Regions from separate parts of the Flintibacter hominis genome, predicted to be linked through region 2. Evidence: predicted binding sites of a transcription regulator. Region 2 holds the regulator's gene; the other holds the start of a gene.
The links. Region 2 encodes LexA, which represses DNA repair genes until DNA is damaged. Its sites were predicted from a motif close to CNAACANNTGTTNG; they were not measured.

Region 1: uvrB (excinuclease ABC subunit UvrB) is a predicted target of LexA. The motif match lies at 5,297-5,310, and genes of this name have one in related genera.

What each region holds. Positions count from the first base shown of each region.
Region 1 is NZ_JACOPO010000010.1:45,088-52,934, reverse strand. It holds gene uvrA (excinuclease ABC subunit UvrA) at 1-101, opposite strand, end outside; gene H8S11_RS12290 (DUF3788 family protein) at 115-960, opposite strand; gene H8S11_RS12285 (TfoX/Sxy family protein) at 957-1,277, opposite strand; gene ybaK (Cys-tRNA(Pro) deacylase) at 1,291-1,779, opposite strand; gene H8S11_RS12275 (TraX family protein) at 1,798-2,499, opposite strand; gene H8S11_RS13995 (hypothetical protein) at 2,510-2,716, opposite strand; gene H8S11_RS12265 (hypothetical protein) at 2,851-3,261, opposite strand; gene uvrB (excinuclease ABC subunit UvrB) at 3,282-5,249, opposite strand; gene H8S11_RS12255 (JAB domain-containing protein) at 5,365-6,078, opposite strand; gene H8S11_RS12250 (PF20097 family protein) at 6,084-6,359, opposite strand; gene pyrE (orotate phosphoribosyltransferase) at 6,545-7,219, opposite strand; gene H8S11_RS12240 (sensor histidine kinase) at 7,448-7,847, shown strand, end outside.
Region 2 is NZ_JACOPO010000002.1:214,279-222,125, reverse strand. It holds gene H8S11_RS04360 (S1C family serine protease) at 1-324, opposite strand, end outside; gene ytvI (sporulation integral membrane protein YtvI) at 463-1,620, opposite strand; gene H8S11_RS04350 (DegV family protein) at 1,766-2,629, opposite strand; gene H8S11_RS04345 (DUF896 domain-containing protein) at 2,744-2,947, opposite strand; gene H8S11_RS04340 (DUF4177 domain-containing protein) at 2,961-3,182, opposite strand; gene H8S11_RS04335 (YlmH family RNA-binding protein) at 3,207-4,007, opposite strand; gene lexA (transcriptional repressor LexA) at 4,118-4,735, opposite strand; gene H8S11_RS04325 (DUF975 family protein) at 4,895-5,779, opposite strand; gene H8S11_RS04320 (MBL fold metallo-hydrolase RNA specificity domain-containing protein) at 5,888-7,483, opposite strand; gene H8S11_RS04315 (Cof-type HAD-IIB family hydrolase) at 7,583-7,847, opposite strand, start outside.

The DNA of each region.
Region 1 (7,847 bases), on a different contig from region 2:
GACAGTCCGGTGAGCACCACCAGCTTGTCCCTTGGGATGGACACGTCGATATTCTTCAGGTTGTTCACCCGTGCGCCTTTGACAGTAATATGAGTATGCATGATCTGGTTCTCCTTATTGTTTCCCTTTGGGCGGTCCGGCCTTCAGCAGGACCAGCCGTCGGACATCCTCCAGCTGCTCCTCCCGCTTCACATCCAGCACCAGCCACTTGCCGCCGTTGAACAGCGGGGTATTCTCAAACACGGTTTGAAAGGCCGGGGAAAAGGTGGGCAGCAGGGCGTTCAGTTCCTCCATCTGCTTTGCCCCCACCGTCACCAGGGCGGTAAACCAGCCCGCCCGGATGTAGCAGGCGCACAGGGCCCCGGATCCCTTTTTATACTTCACGTTCCAGCCACGATCCATGGAACACCCGCTGAACTCGATGGCGGGCTTCACCCCGTAAGTGTTCTCCATCCAGCTCTGGAGCCGGAAAAACAGTGGACTGCCTACCCAGCGGGCGATTTCATCCATGTTGGGCTGAATGTTCCGGGGAAATGCCGCATCCCAGGGAGTCGAAGGATCCAGTCTCATTTCCTCCGGTCGGGGCTCCCGGGCGAAGCGGACCAGGTCCTCCCGCACCGCCCCCCATTTCCGGTAGTTTTCCCGGCCCTGGCGCAGGGTCATGCCGCGGTTCTCATCGCTGGGGTCGTCCTCGCCGGGATCAAACAGGTCGTTCTCCCAGAAGCACACCGGACAGATATAGGCCAGGGCCTCCTCTTTGGGCACGGGGAAGGTAAGAAATCCGCAGCAGGGGCAGGGATAAATTCCCGCCGGCTCCTCTGGCTCCGGCTCAGGAGCCGGGCTCGGCCCGGACTCCTCCAGCACCGTCCAGCCCCCCTCCTCCGATTTTCCCAGCAGGAGAAACCCGTTTTCAGCGGTGGGGAGGTATTGGAATTTTTCCCTGTCTGCTTGCTCTCTCATGTCTGCTTCCTCCGTTTCCTGGGCGGTTGACTGTTTGGGGACACCAGCTCCGCCGCCCGGCGCAGGGTTTCCCCGTCGTCCGGGTCCAGGACATAGTGGGGCTTGGCCCCCTCATAGGGGGCGGCGGAGGGGCGGTCTCCCAGCAGCCCTTCCACACAGGGGAGCATCTTGACAAAGGGGGTGTCGTCGCACACCAGCAGCACAGGCCTGTCGTTGAGATACACCATATACTCTCCGAACATCTTGCGGGAGCGGACTTCCCCCGTTCCCTCCAGCTGTTCGCAGAGATAGGCAACAAATTCAGGGCTGGTAGACATAGTCTTCTCCTTTTCAAACAGTCAGATCGGCGGTCTCCGCCCCAACCAGCCCAATCAGGTCTGTGGGGGAAAGCTCCACCTGACAGCCGATTTTACCGGCGGACACGATAATGGTGTCCAGAATCTCCGCTGTCTCATGGAACACCGTGGGGTACTGCTTCTTCATACCGATGGGCGAGCAGCCCCCGTGGACATAGCCTGTCAGGGGGAGCAGCTCCTTCTGGTGGAGCATGGCGACGGACTTTTCCCCTACCGCCTTGGCCGCTTTTTTCAGGTCCAGGCTGTCGGCCACTGGGATGTCAAAGACATACAAGGCACCGGACGCCCCCCGGGCCACCAGCGTTTTGAACACACACTCCGGATCCCGGCCTATGATCCCGGCCACCGTCACCCCGTCCACCGCCTCCCCCTCTTCGTGGGGATAGGTGTGGGGGGTATAGGGGATCTCTTTTTGGTCCAAGATCCGCATCACATTGGTTTTTTCATCCTTCTGCTTTGCCACGGGATCGCCTCATTTCTCTTACAGTATGTAGATCCACAGCACAGCCAGGATCAAAATATGGACGGGATAAAAGGCATAGCAGAAATATTGGAATCCCCGCCCGCCGGGCCCTCGCCGCCCGTTATACATCCAAATAGGGAGCAAGGCCAGCACGGCCAGCCCCTGCTGCGGGAAGGAGAACTCCAGTCCTCCCAGAGAGATTGGAAACTGCATCCCGCCCATCAGCACGCCGTTGATGATCCACAGCCCAGCCAGCTCCGCCAGCCAGCCAAAGGGCAGCTCCCGGCACACCCAGAACAGCAGCACCGTCAGCACCCCCAGACCGCCGTAGTCCACCATAGACAGCTGGCCCAGAACATAGCCCAGCCAGCAGGCCACTCCAAGGGTCAGATAGCGCCAGAGACCGCCTTTTTCCGCCCCAGCCCGGGTCAGACGCAGCATCAGCAGGGCCAGACAGAAGGTGAACAGCACGTTCTGATGGAAGGGATAGATCACATTCCCCCCGTACATCAGATTAAAGGGGATCTCGGAGATCAGGGCAAACAGAAAGATCCGCCCCAGATATCCTTTGAAATGATGGGTGCGGGCAAAGCCCTCCGCAATCTGGAAGGCAAAGATGGGAAAAGCCAGCCGGCCTATACTGGTCATCCACGCGGCCCCGGGAATCACTGTGGCCCACATATGGTCACACAGCATCAGCGCCATCGCCAATAGTTTCAAATGCAGGGAATTAAGGCATTTCAGCCGGTTGAGCACGGTCATTTTCTCTCTCCATATCACAGTAGTAGCGGTCCTCCCGCCATTTGGCGGGATTGGTGTCGATGTATTGCCAGATGCGTCGATAGTCCCGGTCGTTGCGGATGATGTGGTCGTAATAATCATCCTGCCACACTGGTTCATCCCACGCTACGGTGACAGAGCGTTTTAAATAACGCACCAGCATCGGCCCCTACGGCAGTCCCAAGTGTATGTCTCTTTCCGCGGGTGCAAATCGTGATGAAATAATACCCCGGTCGGCCATAGTCGCAATCGGGCAGGCGGTTTTGTTTGCGCCTGGGCATGACCATTGGCTCATCCCCTCAAACATTCACGCAGGCCGTCCAAAAAGGGTCCCAGGGCGGTCTGATCCCCTGTAAATTCAAATTTGAGGCTTTGGATCCCATACACACCAAACAGCGTACCGCTGACCTGAACATGGCCCATGCGGTCCAGATCGAAGCACAGCCTGCCTCCGTAGGAAACATCTTTAATCTCAGCGTGTTTCCCCTGGAGATGATTCATCTCATCCAGTTGACCCACAAAGTTCCTGACCTCTTCGATCCCGCACATCCAAGAGCCGGTGCCGACATATTCTTCCTCGCTCTCTCCGTAATTGTCCTCGCCATTGGAGCACACACGAACCTTGAACTCGGTGCCGTAGGGATCGTTACTTTCCCGGTCATTACACCAAAAATCGAATATCTCCACACAGTTTCTACCCATAGAAAATTTTGCGCTCACGGTTATTTCCCCCGCAGCTCGATGATCTGGTCCCGCAGGGCGGCCGCCAGCTCGAACTCCAGCATCTTGGCAGCCTCGCGCATCTCTTTTTCCAGACGGGCGATCCGCTCTGCCTTCTGCTGTTTAGTGAGGCCCTGGACCTCGCCCTTCTTCTCCGGGGTATCCTCCCCTTCGGCAGAGATATCCAGCAGAGCCCGCACCGATTTGATGACTGTCTTGGGTACGATGCCGTGGGCCTTGTTGAAGGCGTCCTGCTTCTCCCGCCTCCGCTCCGTCTCGTCCATGGCCCGGCGCATGGAGGGTGTGATGGTGTCGGCGTACATGATGACCATGCCCTCGGCGTTTCGGGCCGCCCGGCCGATGGTCTGGATGAGGGAAGTCTCGCTTCGGAGAAATCCCTCCTTGTCCGCGTCCAGAATGGCCACTAAGGACACCTCAGGCAGATCCAGCCCCTCCCGCAGCAGGTTGATCCCCACCAGCACATGGAAGGCACCCAGGCGCAGATCCCGGATAATTTCCATGCGCTCCATGGCATCGATGTCGTGGTGCATATAGCGCACCTTGATCCCCGCCCCCTGGAGATAGGCGGTCAGATCCTCCGCCATCCTTTTGGTCAGGGTGGTGACCAGCACCCGCTCGTTCCTGGCGGTACGCTGGTTTATCTCGCCGATCAAGTCGTCGATCTGGCCCTCTACGGGACGGACCTCAATGCGGGGATCCAGCAGACCGGTGGGCCGGATGACCTGCTCCACAATCTGTCCGGAACGGGTGCGCTCGTACTCCCCAGGGGTAGCGGATACATAGACCACCTGGTTGACCCGCTGCTCAAACTCCGGAAATTTCAGCGGCCGGTTGTCAAAGGCGCAGGGCAGGCGGAAGCCGTAGTCCACCAGGGTGGTCTTGCGGGCCCGGTCCCCATTGTACATGGCCCGCACCTGGGGCAGGGTGACATGGCTCTCGTCGATAAACAGAACGAAGTCTTTTGGGAAATAGTCCAGCAGGGTATGGGGAGGCGAGCCGACGGGGCGGCCTTCAATCACCCGTGAGTAATTCTCAATGCCTGAGCAGTAGCCCAGCTCCTGCATCATCTCCACGTCGTACATGGTGCGCTGCTTGACGCGCTGGGCCTCAATGAGCTTGTTCTCCGATTCGAAGAAAGCCACCCGCTCCTCCAACTCCTTGTAGATCTCCTGGATAGCGGCGTCCATCTTCTCCTTGGGAGTGACATAGTGGGTGGCAGGCCAGATAGGGATATTGGTCAGCCGACGGATGGGGGTGCCGGTGACCACATTGATCTCGCTGATGCGGTCGATCTCGTCCCCGAAAAACTCCACCCGGATGGCCGTGTCCTTCCAGTAGGCTGGCCAGATCTCCACCGTGTCTCCCCGGACACGGAACATATTGCGTTCAAAGGCGATGTCGTTGCGCTCGTAGCGGATGGCCACCAGCTTTTTCAGCATCTCGTCCCGCTCCATCTGGGCACCCACCCGGAGGGAAACCATCATCTTCTCAAAATCCTCCGGCTCGCCCAGGCCGTAGATGCAGGACACCGAGGATACCACGATCACGTCCCGCCGCTCCAGCAGGGAGGCGGTGGCGGACAGGCGGAGACGGTCGATTTCCTCATTGATGGCGGAGTCCTTTTCAATAAACGTATCCGTATGGGGGATATAGGCCTCCGGCTGGTAGTAGTCGTAGTAGGATACGAAGTATTCCACCGCGTTGTTGGGAAAAAACTCCCGGAACTCGGCGCACAGTTGGGCGGCCAGAGTCTTGTTATGGGCCAGTACCAAGGTGGGACGCTGGACCTTCTCGATGATCTTGGCCATGGTGAAGGTCTTGCCCGAGCCGGTCACTCCCAGCAGGGTCTGCTCGTCCAGCCCCATCTCGATCCCCTGGGCCAGAGCCTGAATGGCCTCCGGCTGGTCGCCGCTGGGGGTATATTCTGAAACCACTTCAAATTTGGGCATTCCCTTCACCTCGCCAGTAGTCTATACAGATTACTCCTCATTATATCAGAACATTTGTTCCAACACAAGAGTTTTTCGCTCCTCCCACCGTTTTTGCAGGGGGAGGAGCGGGTACTTATAACAGCTGATACATGGGACGGCCCTGCCGGCGCTCTGTCTCCATCAGGGACACCACGTCCCCGTCCACGAAGATCAGATGGTCCTCCAGCGTCACCCCAGCGGGCAGCAGGGCGCTGCGGATGACATCAGTGGCCTGCCAGTCGGCGTCGGAGGGAAGGGCCAGATTGCTGATGTGGTTATGGGCCAGATACAGCCTGGAGGCACGCAGACCCACCGCCTCCTCCAAAATACGCCGGATATTGATGTCACAGGCAGAGATGCTGCCCTCTGACACCAGTCGGACCCCCAGGGCCTTTCGCTTGCTGTCCAGGAAGAGGCCATAGACCATCTCGTTTCTCGCCCCAAAAAAATAGGGACCCAGGAGCTCCTCAGCCTGGTGGATGCTGTTGATAATCTTTCCCAGGTCGCTCCTGTCCATCTGGTAGCGCCTGCCCAGAGCGGGGATAAGCCGCAGCAGAAGCGCGGTGTGCTCCCCCACCCCCAGCACCTTTGTCAGCTCGTCCACCGAGGCATCCAACACCCCGGCCAGAGAGCCAAAGCGGTCGATCAGGTCGTGGGCGATGGCGTTCACATCCCCCTGGGGAATGGCGTAAAACAACAGCAGCTCCAGCACCCTGTGGTCCGGCCAGCCCTCCAACCCACGGGTCAGAAATTCTGTTTTCATCCGCTGCCGGTGGCCGGCATGGCGGTGCTTTCCTTGTTCTGCCATGGGACCTATTCCTTTCCCTCAGTACCTTGCCCCTCAACCTGGGACATCAGCTCCCCATAGTCTACCAGCATTTTTTTACATATCCCGCACCAGAACGCACTTGGCCGCTGTGCCCACACAGCGCCAAAGGACTCCGGAGGCAGCAAAATGGCGTGCTTTTTCTTCAGGACAGCCTTGGTCCAGAGCTTGGGAGGCACCTCCCCGGCCGGTAGAATATAGCTGTCTCCCCGGTCGTGGAACGTCCCTTCCAGCATTGATCCGCCACAGTATGGACAGTTCATTCCAGCACCTCCAATCAAAGGCTCTCTCAGCCCTTGGCTCCGTACTCTGCCAGGTACGCCTCCATTCAAAATGCGGGTTTTCTCCTGCGGGAAAAACATATGCGCTTCGCACACCGCATTTTCAGGGGGGACCAGTTACCCCCTGATGCCCCCCATGCTCTCCAAGGGGACGGGGGGTTATAGGTTTATGCTTTGGCCCCGTACTCCGCCAGGTAGGCTTCCATTTTAGCCTTCATCTCGTCGTCAATATAGACTTTGCCATCCACAGGGTTATTATGGAGGAAGGCGATGACCTCCCGGACGGTAACGATGGGGTAAACCTGGATACCATAGTCCTGGCGCAGCTCATCCAGGGTGGAGCAGTCCCGGGTGCCCCGCTCCATCCGGTCCACCGACACGAACAGGGCCTTCATGTTGACCTTGGCCACATGCTTAAACAGCTCGATAGACTCCCGGACGGCGGTGCCAGCGGTGACCACGTCCTCAATAATGGCCACATCATCTCCGTCCTGTGGCTTGTAGCCCACCATGGAACCACCCTCGCCGTGGTCCTTGGCCTCCTTGCGGTTGAAGCAGTAAGGCAGGTCCCGGTCATAGTTCCGGTACAGAGAGGCCGCGGCGGACACCGCCAGAGGGATCCCCTTGTAGGCGGGGCCGAACAGGCAGGTGATTCCCTCCGGCATATGCTCCTGAATGCAGGCGGCGTAGTAGTCTCCCAGCTTGGCCGCCTGGGCCCCGGTCTTGTAGTTCCCGGTGTTGACGAAATAAGGGGTCTTCCGTCCGGACTTCGTGGTAAAATCCCCAAAGGTAAGCACGCCAGAGCGCACCATAAATGTGATAAATTCCTCTTTGTATGTCATCGTTTCGACCTCTTTTCTCCAGTTTGCCCGGCACAGGCCGGAAATCGTATTATTATATCATTTTTCCTCCCCAGATACAAGAAATCGCCGTCTTTTTTCATCCGGATTTTTCTTCGGCTTTTTTACAGTGTCTGTACTTTACGGTTCGGGCCAGGTTTGATATAATATTTTTGCCCAATGCCTCCGCTCCTCTGTGGCGGCAGGGTCCCGGAAGGAGAGAGAATGGACATGTCCGCCCTGACGCAGCGATGCAAAGCCCTCTTTGGCTATATGGACCAGTTGGTCCACCGAATACCTTCGGTCCCCCGGGATATCCTAACCACTGCTCTTCTGCTGTACGCCGCCTACTGGACCAGCGGCATTCTGATCTCCCACACTGGCGGGGAAAACAATTCCGCCCTGGTATTCGTGTTGGCAGTGGTGTGCATCTCCTTTTTTACCACCGGCTATGCCTATGGGATCACCGCCTCCATCATAGGGACCTTCTGCATCAACTACTTTTTTATGGTCCCCTATTCCGCCTTTTCCTTGAGCCATACGGGTTACCCGGTTGCCATGCTGTCCATGGTGGCTATCTCCTGTATCGTGTGCGCCCTTACTTCCCGGGTCAAGCAGCAGGCCATTGAGG
Region 2 (7,847 bases):
GGCATATAGCTGTTCAGGCGTCATGGGCTGGCCGCTGTTGGTGTTGACCATCGTATCCACCTGGGGGCGTTCCCCCTCATAGATTACGGTGTCGGGGGCGGTCAGATTTTGGTACACGGCCGCACCGCCAACGCCCGCTCCGCCGCCCACAACAGCGCAGGCCAGCAAAAGAGCGGCAATGCGCTTGCCGCGCCCCTTTTTCTTCGGGGGCTCGCTGGGATGAGCAGGACCACCAGAGGTGGGAATGGGGTCGGTATAGTCGCCGAAGCCACCCCGGTAGCCGTCGTTTTCACTGTTATAAAAGCTGAAGTCGGGATACTCCATGTAAATGCACTCCTTTCAAGAAGGGCCTTGGGGCCGCCCCTCTTTGAACTGTGGATATCATACCGCCGAAATATGAAAAAAGCATGAAGAAAAAGGATAAATTTTTTGAACTTTCCCAAAACAAAGTTTGAAACCAGGTCACATCTGCTCTGGCCGCTGGGAGAGAAGGGCGGCGATGTCCCGCACAGCGGCGGCGATGTCCAGCCGGAGCCCGCGGAACATCCCCATTCCGGCCAGATTCAGCAGAACCAGCAGCAGGATAGGCCCTAGAATCATACCCAGAACTCCGGCTACCTGCATCCCTACATAGATACTGACCAGAGAGGCGATAGGGGATAGACCAGTCTGGTCCCCTACGAATTTGGGCTCCATTACCCGGCGGAACATAGCAATAATGCCCCAGATGACCATGATCTCGATGGCGTCGAGGTAGTTGTGGGTAAACAGCGCGATGACGGCCCAGGGGACCATGACCGTGCCGGCGCCGATGATGGGGATAAAGTCCATAATGGCCAGTCCCAGAGCCAGCAGAAGGCCGTAGGGCTGACGGATGACAAAGAAGCCGATGAGCAGGATGAAGAATACCCCGATGGAGAGCAGCAGCTCCGCCTTCAAATAGCCTCCGAAGGCCCCCAGGGCGGTGGCCCGGACCTGCCCCAGAAAGTGGAGCGTCCCCTCGTCCAGATGTTGAGCGGCACGTGAGCGGAGATAGGGGTAGTCCGCCGTCAGCATAAAGGTTGCCATGACAAAAAAGACCAGAGCCAACAGAAAGGAGGAGAAGGAGACTGCCTTCTCTCCAGCATAGGTGGCCAGGTTCCCCAGGTCAGGGGCCGCCGAGGATAAGGTGTCCACCAGCCAGTCGAGAAAGCCCTGATCCGGGCCGGCGATCTGGATCGGGAACTGGGCCACCACCTGTTGAAACATCTGGTCCAGCTGGTCCAGTACACTGATGCCGGCAGCCACTACCCCGTCCCAGTTCTCCGCCAGACTGATGACCTGACGGACAACCGCGTAGCCCAGCCATCCCAAGGCGCTCCCTACCAGACCGAAGAGGAGGAGCAGAAGGAGCAAGGTCAGCACGCTTCGGGACCATCCCAGCTTGCGCTGGAACCACTTGACCAGGGGGTTGAGCAGGGCGGCAGCGATGAGGGCGCAGACAAAGGGGGCAAAAAGTGTCAGTAGGGGCCGTCCAAAAAAGGACACCAGAAGGACGGCGGCCAGAGACAGCACCAGCCGGATGGCCAGCCGCAGCCACAGGGCGCCCCGCTGGGGCCAGGTCAGTTGCCCAGGCTTCATTGGTATCATATCCCTCCCTGTTTTTCAGTATCCTACTCTACCTTACCAGAAAAAGCATGAATAAAATGTAAATTTCGGGATGCCTGCCTGTCCCAGAGAAAGAAAAAGGTCCGACTGCTCGCCACAGCCGGACCCAAAAAGAGTTTTATGTGCGATATACCAGACCAATTACATTGGGGCCGGCGTTGATGGACACCACACCACCGATGAGATACTCCAGGGCAGGCTCACAGCCTAGCTCCTGGCGGCAGGCTTCTAGCAGTTTGCCAGCCTGCTCCAGGTTATTGCCATGGACGACCAGATAGGGGCTGTTAGCGCTCCGCTCCTGTTTGCACAGCTCCACAACAGCGGAAATCGCGTTTTTCTCCCCCCGCGCCTTGGACAGTATCTTGGACTCGCCGTTGGCGAAGGTCATAATGGGCTTTAACCCCAGGGCTTCGCCCATGAAGGCTGCCGCGGCGGAGATCCGGCCGGATTTTTTGGCAAACCGCAGGTCAAGAGGGGCGAAGATCACCCGGACATGATCCACCCAATCCTGGATAAAATCCACGATCTCTCCCGCCTGGGCACCGGCAGCAGCCATCTTGGCCCCCTGCACCACCGCCCAGCCGTAGCCCATGGTGTAGTTTTTGGAGTCGATGATATGGATATGGAAGGTGTCCTGGGCATCGGGGTGGTCCTCATAGAACTCGTCCCGGGCCTGTATGGCGTTGCCATAGGTGGCTGAACCCTTGGAGTTGATAGAGGTGTGGATCAGATCGGTATAGCCCTCTTTCCACGCCTTCTCAAAGCATTCAGTGAAAAGATAGGGGTTCAACTGGGCGTGGGTCGGGATCTGAGGGCTGTCCAGTAGCATCTGAAAGAACTCGTCGGGAGTGAAGTCAAAGCCGTCCATATACTCCCTGTCGCCCATCGCGATGGGAAAAGGGAGGACCTGGATGTTCCACTCCTCCCGCAGAGCGGCGGGAATATCGGAAGCAGAGTCGGTAGAAAATTTAATATGAGCCATGGGGGGCCTCCTTAAAAAGATAGGATAAGCGCCTGGCGGGACATAAAAGGATCGAGAGTATTATCCCAGATGCCGGGGAGATTGTCAATGAACCCCTGCTCCGGCTAGAGCGGATCACTTCTTCCGCAGCCGGGTCCGGGTGCCGTCAGGATGTTGAATGAGGGTATTGTCCAGATGGGCCATCAGATTGGACTTACAGGCGGCGATATACTCCTGTCGCAGCAGGGCCCGTTCAGCCTCCTCCTCTGGGGTGAGGCCGGCGGGAGACTTGGTCTTCCGGGCCAGCTCATTGATGCGGTCGATCTTCTTCTGCTCCATGCCTTTCCCTCCCTTATTCCTGTTCTATCTCGCGTTCAAATACCAGCTCGATGGTCTCAATATGTCCAGAGGCCCGCTGAACGCTGGGCAGATAGCCCACATAACGCCAGCCGGCGGCGGCCCGGCTTCGAATGACTTCCTGGTGGCCCTCAGTCCGGATGCCGACGCCGCCGAACAGGCTGTACCCCCCGGCGGAGAGGGCCAGAACCTCAAATTCATATTCATAGTGTGCCATAGCTGTACCCTCCTATCCGGCGGCTTAAATATATCTCTCCAATACCAGCATGGTCCGTCCCTTTTTGGACTGGCCGGGGATCTCCCGGACCACGCACTTGCCCAGTCCGCGGCAGGTGAGAATGTCTCCCACATCCACCAGCTTGTCCCCTTTGAGACACTCCCGGTGGTTGACGGCCGCCTTGCCGGCGGAGATATAGGCCATGGCTTTGGAGCGGGACAGGGAAAAACCGGCGGCAAGCACCGCGTCCAGGCGAGGGGTGGCGACTGTGTCCCGGATGAGCCTTACCTTCGCCTCTCCAGGGGAAAGGGAAGCCAGAGGAATTTCCCGGAGCTTTAACCGCCAACGCCCGGCGGACTCCCACTGGGAGAGGAGAATGGGCAGTACCTCCCGGAGCAGGATCACCTGACAGGTCCTGTCGCCAGGGAGCAAGATGTCCCCCAGCTTTTCCCTCGTCAACCCCAGGCCCATAAGGGAGCCCAGAATATCCCGGTGTCTTAACTCGGAACCGGGAGGGAAGGCGGCCTCCAATGCGGCCAGCGGTCCCTCTGGGTCCAACAGGAGGTCGTTCTCATCCTGCCAGTCGGGGAGGAAGGCGCACAGGGCCCGCTCTGCGCCGGGAAAGCCACCCCAAAAGATATGGCGGGGCTGCCCCCAGGCGTTGAGTAAATCGGTGACAGAGGCCTGTTCACCCGGCGAGAGAAAGGGGGTATGGGCTGGGATGCCCCGGTCCTGAGCCAGTTCCAGCTTGTCCAGCACACGGGCCAGCAGCACCCGCTCCGCCCCGTCACGGGCGCAGCGGTCCAGAAGCTCCTTCTTGGTCACGACCCTTCTCGCCTCCCTCTGTTTGCCTGTTCAGTATACTGGACAGGACCTGGGATTGTCAACGAAAAAAGCCGGCCATGGGGAGCATGACCGGCCGCAGAGGGACAAAATTAGTACCGTCGGACTACCGCCACCACCTTGCCAACTATCTCGGCTTTGGTGCCGTCGATAGGCGGGTAATCAGGGTTTTGGGGAAGAAGCCAGGTGCGGCCGTCTTTTCTATGAAGGGTTTTGACGGTGGCCTCATCCTCAAAAAGGGCCACTACGATCTCACCATTCCGGGCCTCCTGCTGGCGGTGGACCACCACCAGGTCACCGGGCAGAATCCCGGCGTTCAGCATGGACTCGCCCCGGACCGTGAGGGCGAAGTGCTCCCCGGACAGACCGGCAGTGTCGAAGGTGAGGTAGTCCTCAATACACTCTTGGGCCAGGATAGGGGAGCCGGCGGCTACATTGCCAAGGATGGGTATTTGGTTGGCGTGGGGGTCCTCCTCCTCTGCCACCGGGCCCATGGATGCCCCCGGCAGGGAGATGGCGCGGGTCTTGCCCTCTGCCTTGACGATGACACCGGCCTCCTCCAGCCCCTTCATGTGGAAGTGGACGGTGGAGGGGGATTTCAGTCCCACCGCCGCGCCAATCTCCCGGACCGAAGGGGGATAGCCGTGCTGATTGGTAAAGGAGAGGATATAGTCATAGATCTGCTGCTGCTTGGCGGTCAGTTTGGCCATGGCAAGGGCTCCTTTCGGCAGACGGACAGAAAATTACACACTAAAATTTAGATGTATTTTATCATACATTTGTACGAATGTCAAACGAATGTTCCAAAAATAAGGAAGCCTCTAAAAAAACGCCAGGACCTAGAGGTCCTGGCGGGTAGCTTTGGATGTTCAGAGAGGGGGCATCTCCACAGAACCCTCCCGCTGGAGGCGCAGCCGGGCGTCGTAGAAGCCGGCCATGGTCACGGAGCGGTAGGGATAGAGCCACAGCTTTACCGGGATGGAGGCCAGCAGGAGAAGAAGGGCGGAGCGGGGATAGGAGAGGATAATCTGATAGACCATGTAGGCATCCCCGTAGTGCTCCAGGGAAAGAGACTGGAAGAAACCGCCCTGGACCAGAACCAGAAGTAGTGCCAGTGAGTAGAGAAGCAGGTCAAGCAGTTCCCAGCCGATGAAGGAAAAGGCCAGCTTGAACATCTCCCACTTCCATCCCCGCGTCAGCTCCACACTGCGGCGGACCGCGGCGAAGGCCCCATGGTCAGGGTGGTCGGCCAGCAAATAGTAGGCCAGGGCGTAGCGCAGAGAGACCCAATAAGAGAAAATCATGATGCCGGCAATTAGAACGGGGATCACAAGGAAGGAGAGGCTTGGGGAGAGAAGAACCGGAATTAGGACCAGCCAGACGACGGGGATGCACAGCAGGGACCAGGCCAGCATGTGGAGAAAGATCAGAATGGAGGTCATGATAACCAGCAGGGCCACGGAGAAGCCATCGGCTAGGGCGCCCAGTCCGGGAGACAGCTTCCGGGAGGTCCACATGGACCATAGCGTAAAGCCAAAGCCAACTACCGTGGAGTACAGGGAGAGGAGGATGGAAAGGAACAAAGCCGGCAGACTGATGTTTCCTGTGTCCGGGGCCGGAACAAGCAGGCCGGCCAGGGTGGAAACACCAGTGGTCATCAGCAGATATACCAAGGTGACCACCCAGAAGGAAGGACGGGAGACCCGAATGGCCTCCCTAGCCTGCCTTTTCAGTTCTCTGCGGTCGATCTCCATAAAAACTCTCCGTTCTTACTGTCATAGTTGGGGAAGGGCGCCGCTGCCAGCAGGAGCGAACCTTCGCTCCGGTCCATCCGCGCTGCTCGCGGCGGCTCAAACGCCTCTCTATTCCCACTTGTCCATGATTTGCCGAAGCTGATCGGCCAGCTTGGACAGATCCTTGTTGGAACGGCCCCGGCTGCGGCTGATAAGGTCGGCCAAGTCCTTGGACACATCTTGTAGCCGCAGGAAGGCGGCGGAGGGAGCGGAGGCGCCGCCTGTGGTCCGCTTGCTCTCCAGAACAACGCCCTTTGCCAGCATACGATTTCCCAGCAGATCATAGACCTCCTCATAGAGAGGCGCGTGGGCGGGGATGCCCCGCTCATTCAAATCATTTGCAAAGAGGTCTGTGATCTCACTATCCCCGTGTACCACGAACACTTGGTCCGGCTTGGGGGAGAAATGGCCGATCCAGTCCAGCAGGTGATCCCGGTCGGCGTGAGAGGACAGGCCGGGGAAATTCAGGATCCGGGCCCGGACGGCGATCTCCTCACCAAAAAGCTTTACACTTTTGGCCCCCTCCAGCAGACGGCGGCCCAGAGTGCCCTCCCCCTGATAGCCCACAAAGACCACAGCGCATTCGGGGCGCCATAGGTTGTGCTTCAGGTGGTGGCGGATGCGGCCGGCATCGCACATACCGGAGGCGGAGATGATGATTTTAGAGCTCTTGTCCATATTGAGAGCCTTGGATTCCTCGGTAGACTGGGTCAGGGTCAGGCCGGGGAAGGTGAACAGGTTGTCGCCACCCTGCAGGACGGCAATTGCCTCCTCGTCCAGGTAGCCGTGAAGATCGCCAGCGTAGATCTTGGTGGCCTCAGCGGCCAGGGGAGAGTCCACGCAGACGGTAAAGTTGGGGACCGATTTGACCATCCCCTCATTTTTGATCTCTCGAAGGAAGTAGAGCAGCTCCTGGGTACGGCCCACGGCGAAGGAGGGGATAACAATGTTGCCACCTTTGGAAAACACGTCGTCAATGAGGGCGGCCAGGGCCTCGGTATAGCTCTCTGGGGGCTGGTGGTTCCGGTCACCGTAGGTGGACTCCATGATGACATAATCCGCCTCTGTCACAAAGGAGGGGTCCCGGATGACAGGCTGGTCTACGTTGCCCAGATCGCCGGAGAAGACCAGCTTCTTGGTGACACCGTTCTCAGTGGCCCAGATCTCCACACAGGAGGAGCCCAGCAGATGGCCGGCGTCGCAGAAGCGGACCTTTACCCCCTCGCACAGCTCGAAGATTTGTCCGTACTCCTGGGTATTGAGGAGCTGGAGGGCCTCCTCCGCGTCTGTCAGGGTGTAGAGGGGCTCTACCTCCTCCCGGCCGGCCCGCTTTCCCTTCTGGTTCTGCCACTGGGCATCGCTCTCCTGAATATGAGCGGAGTCTCGGAGCATGATGGACAGCAGCTGGGCGGTGAGCCGGGTGGTATAGATGGGCCCGGAAAAGCCCTCCTTGACCAGCAGCGGAATGCGGCCGGAGTGGTCGATATGGGCGTGGGTGACCAAAACATAGTCGATGTAGCTGGGGGAAAAATCCAGGGCGTTGTCATCGTGCTCGTCCCGGCCCTGCTGGAGACCGCAGTCGATCAGGATCTTCCTGCCGTTGACTTCCAGACAGTGGCAGCTGCCGGTGACCGCGTGGGCCGCGCCAAAAAACGTAAGCTTCATGTAACAGTTCCTCCTTCGGTGCCGATTCTTGTCTTTATTGTACACGGACCAGGGAAGAAAATCCACAGGAAATTGTAAATTATGTGTAAAAGACGGGGGCTACAGCAGACCGAAATGTTCCAGAGCGGACAAAATACCGTCCTCATCCACTGTTCCGGTCACAAAGTCGGCGTGAGAGCGTACGAGAGCGTCGGCGTTGCCCATGGCTACTCCCACATGGGCGTGGCGGAGCATAGGAATGTCGTTTTCCCCATCGCCGAAGGCCATGGTGTCCTCCAGGGAGATGCCGAAGAAGTCCAAAATGGCGTCCATACCCTGGTCCTTGCCGCCGCCTGGGGAAATAATATCCACGAAATCTGGGTGC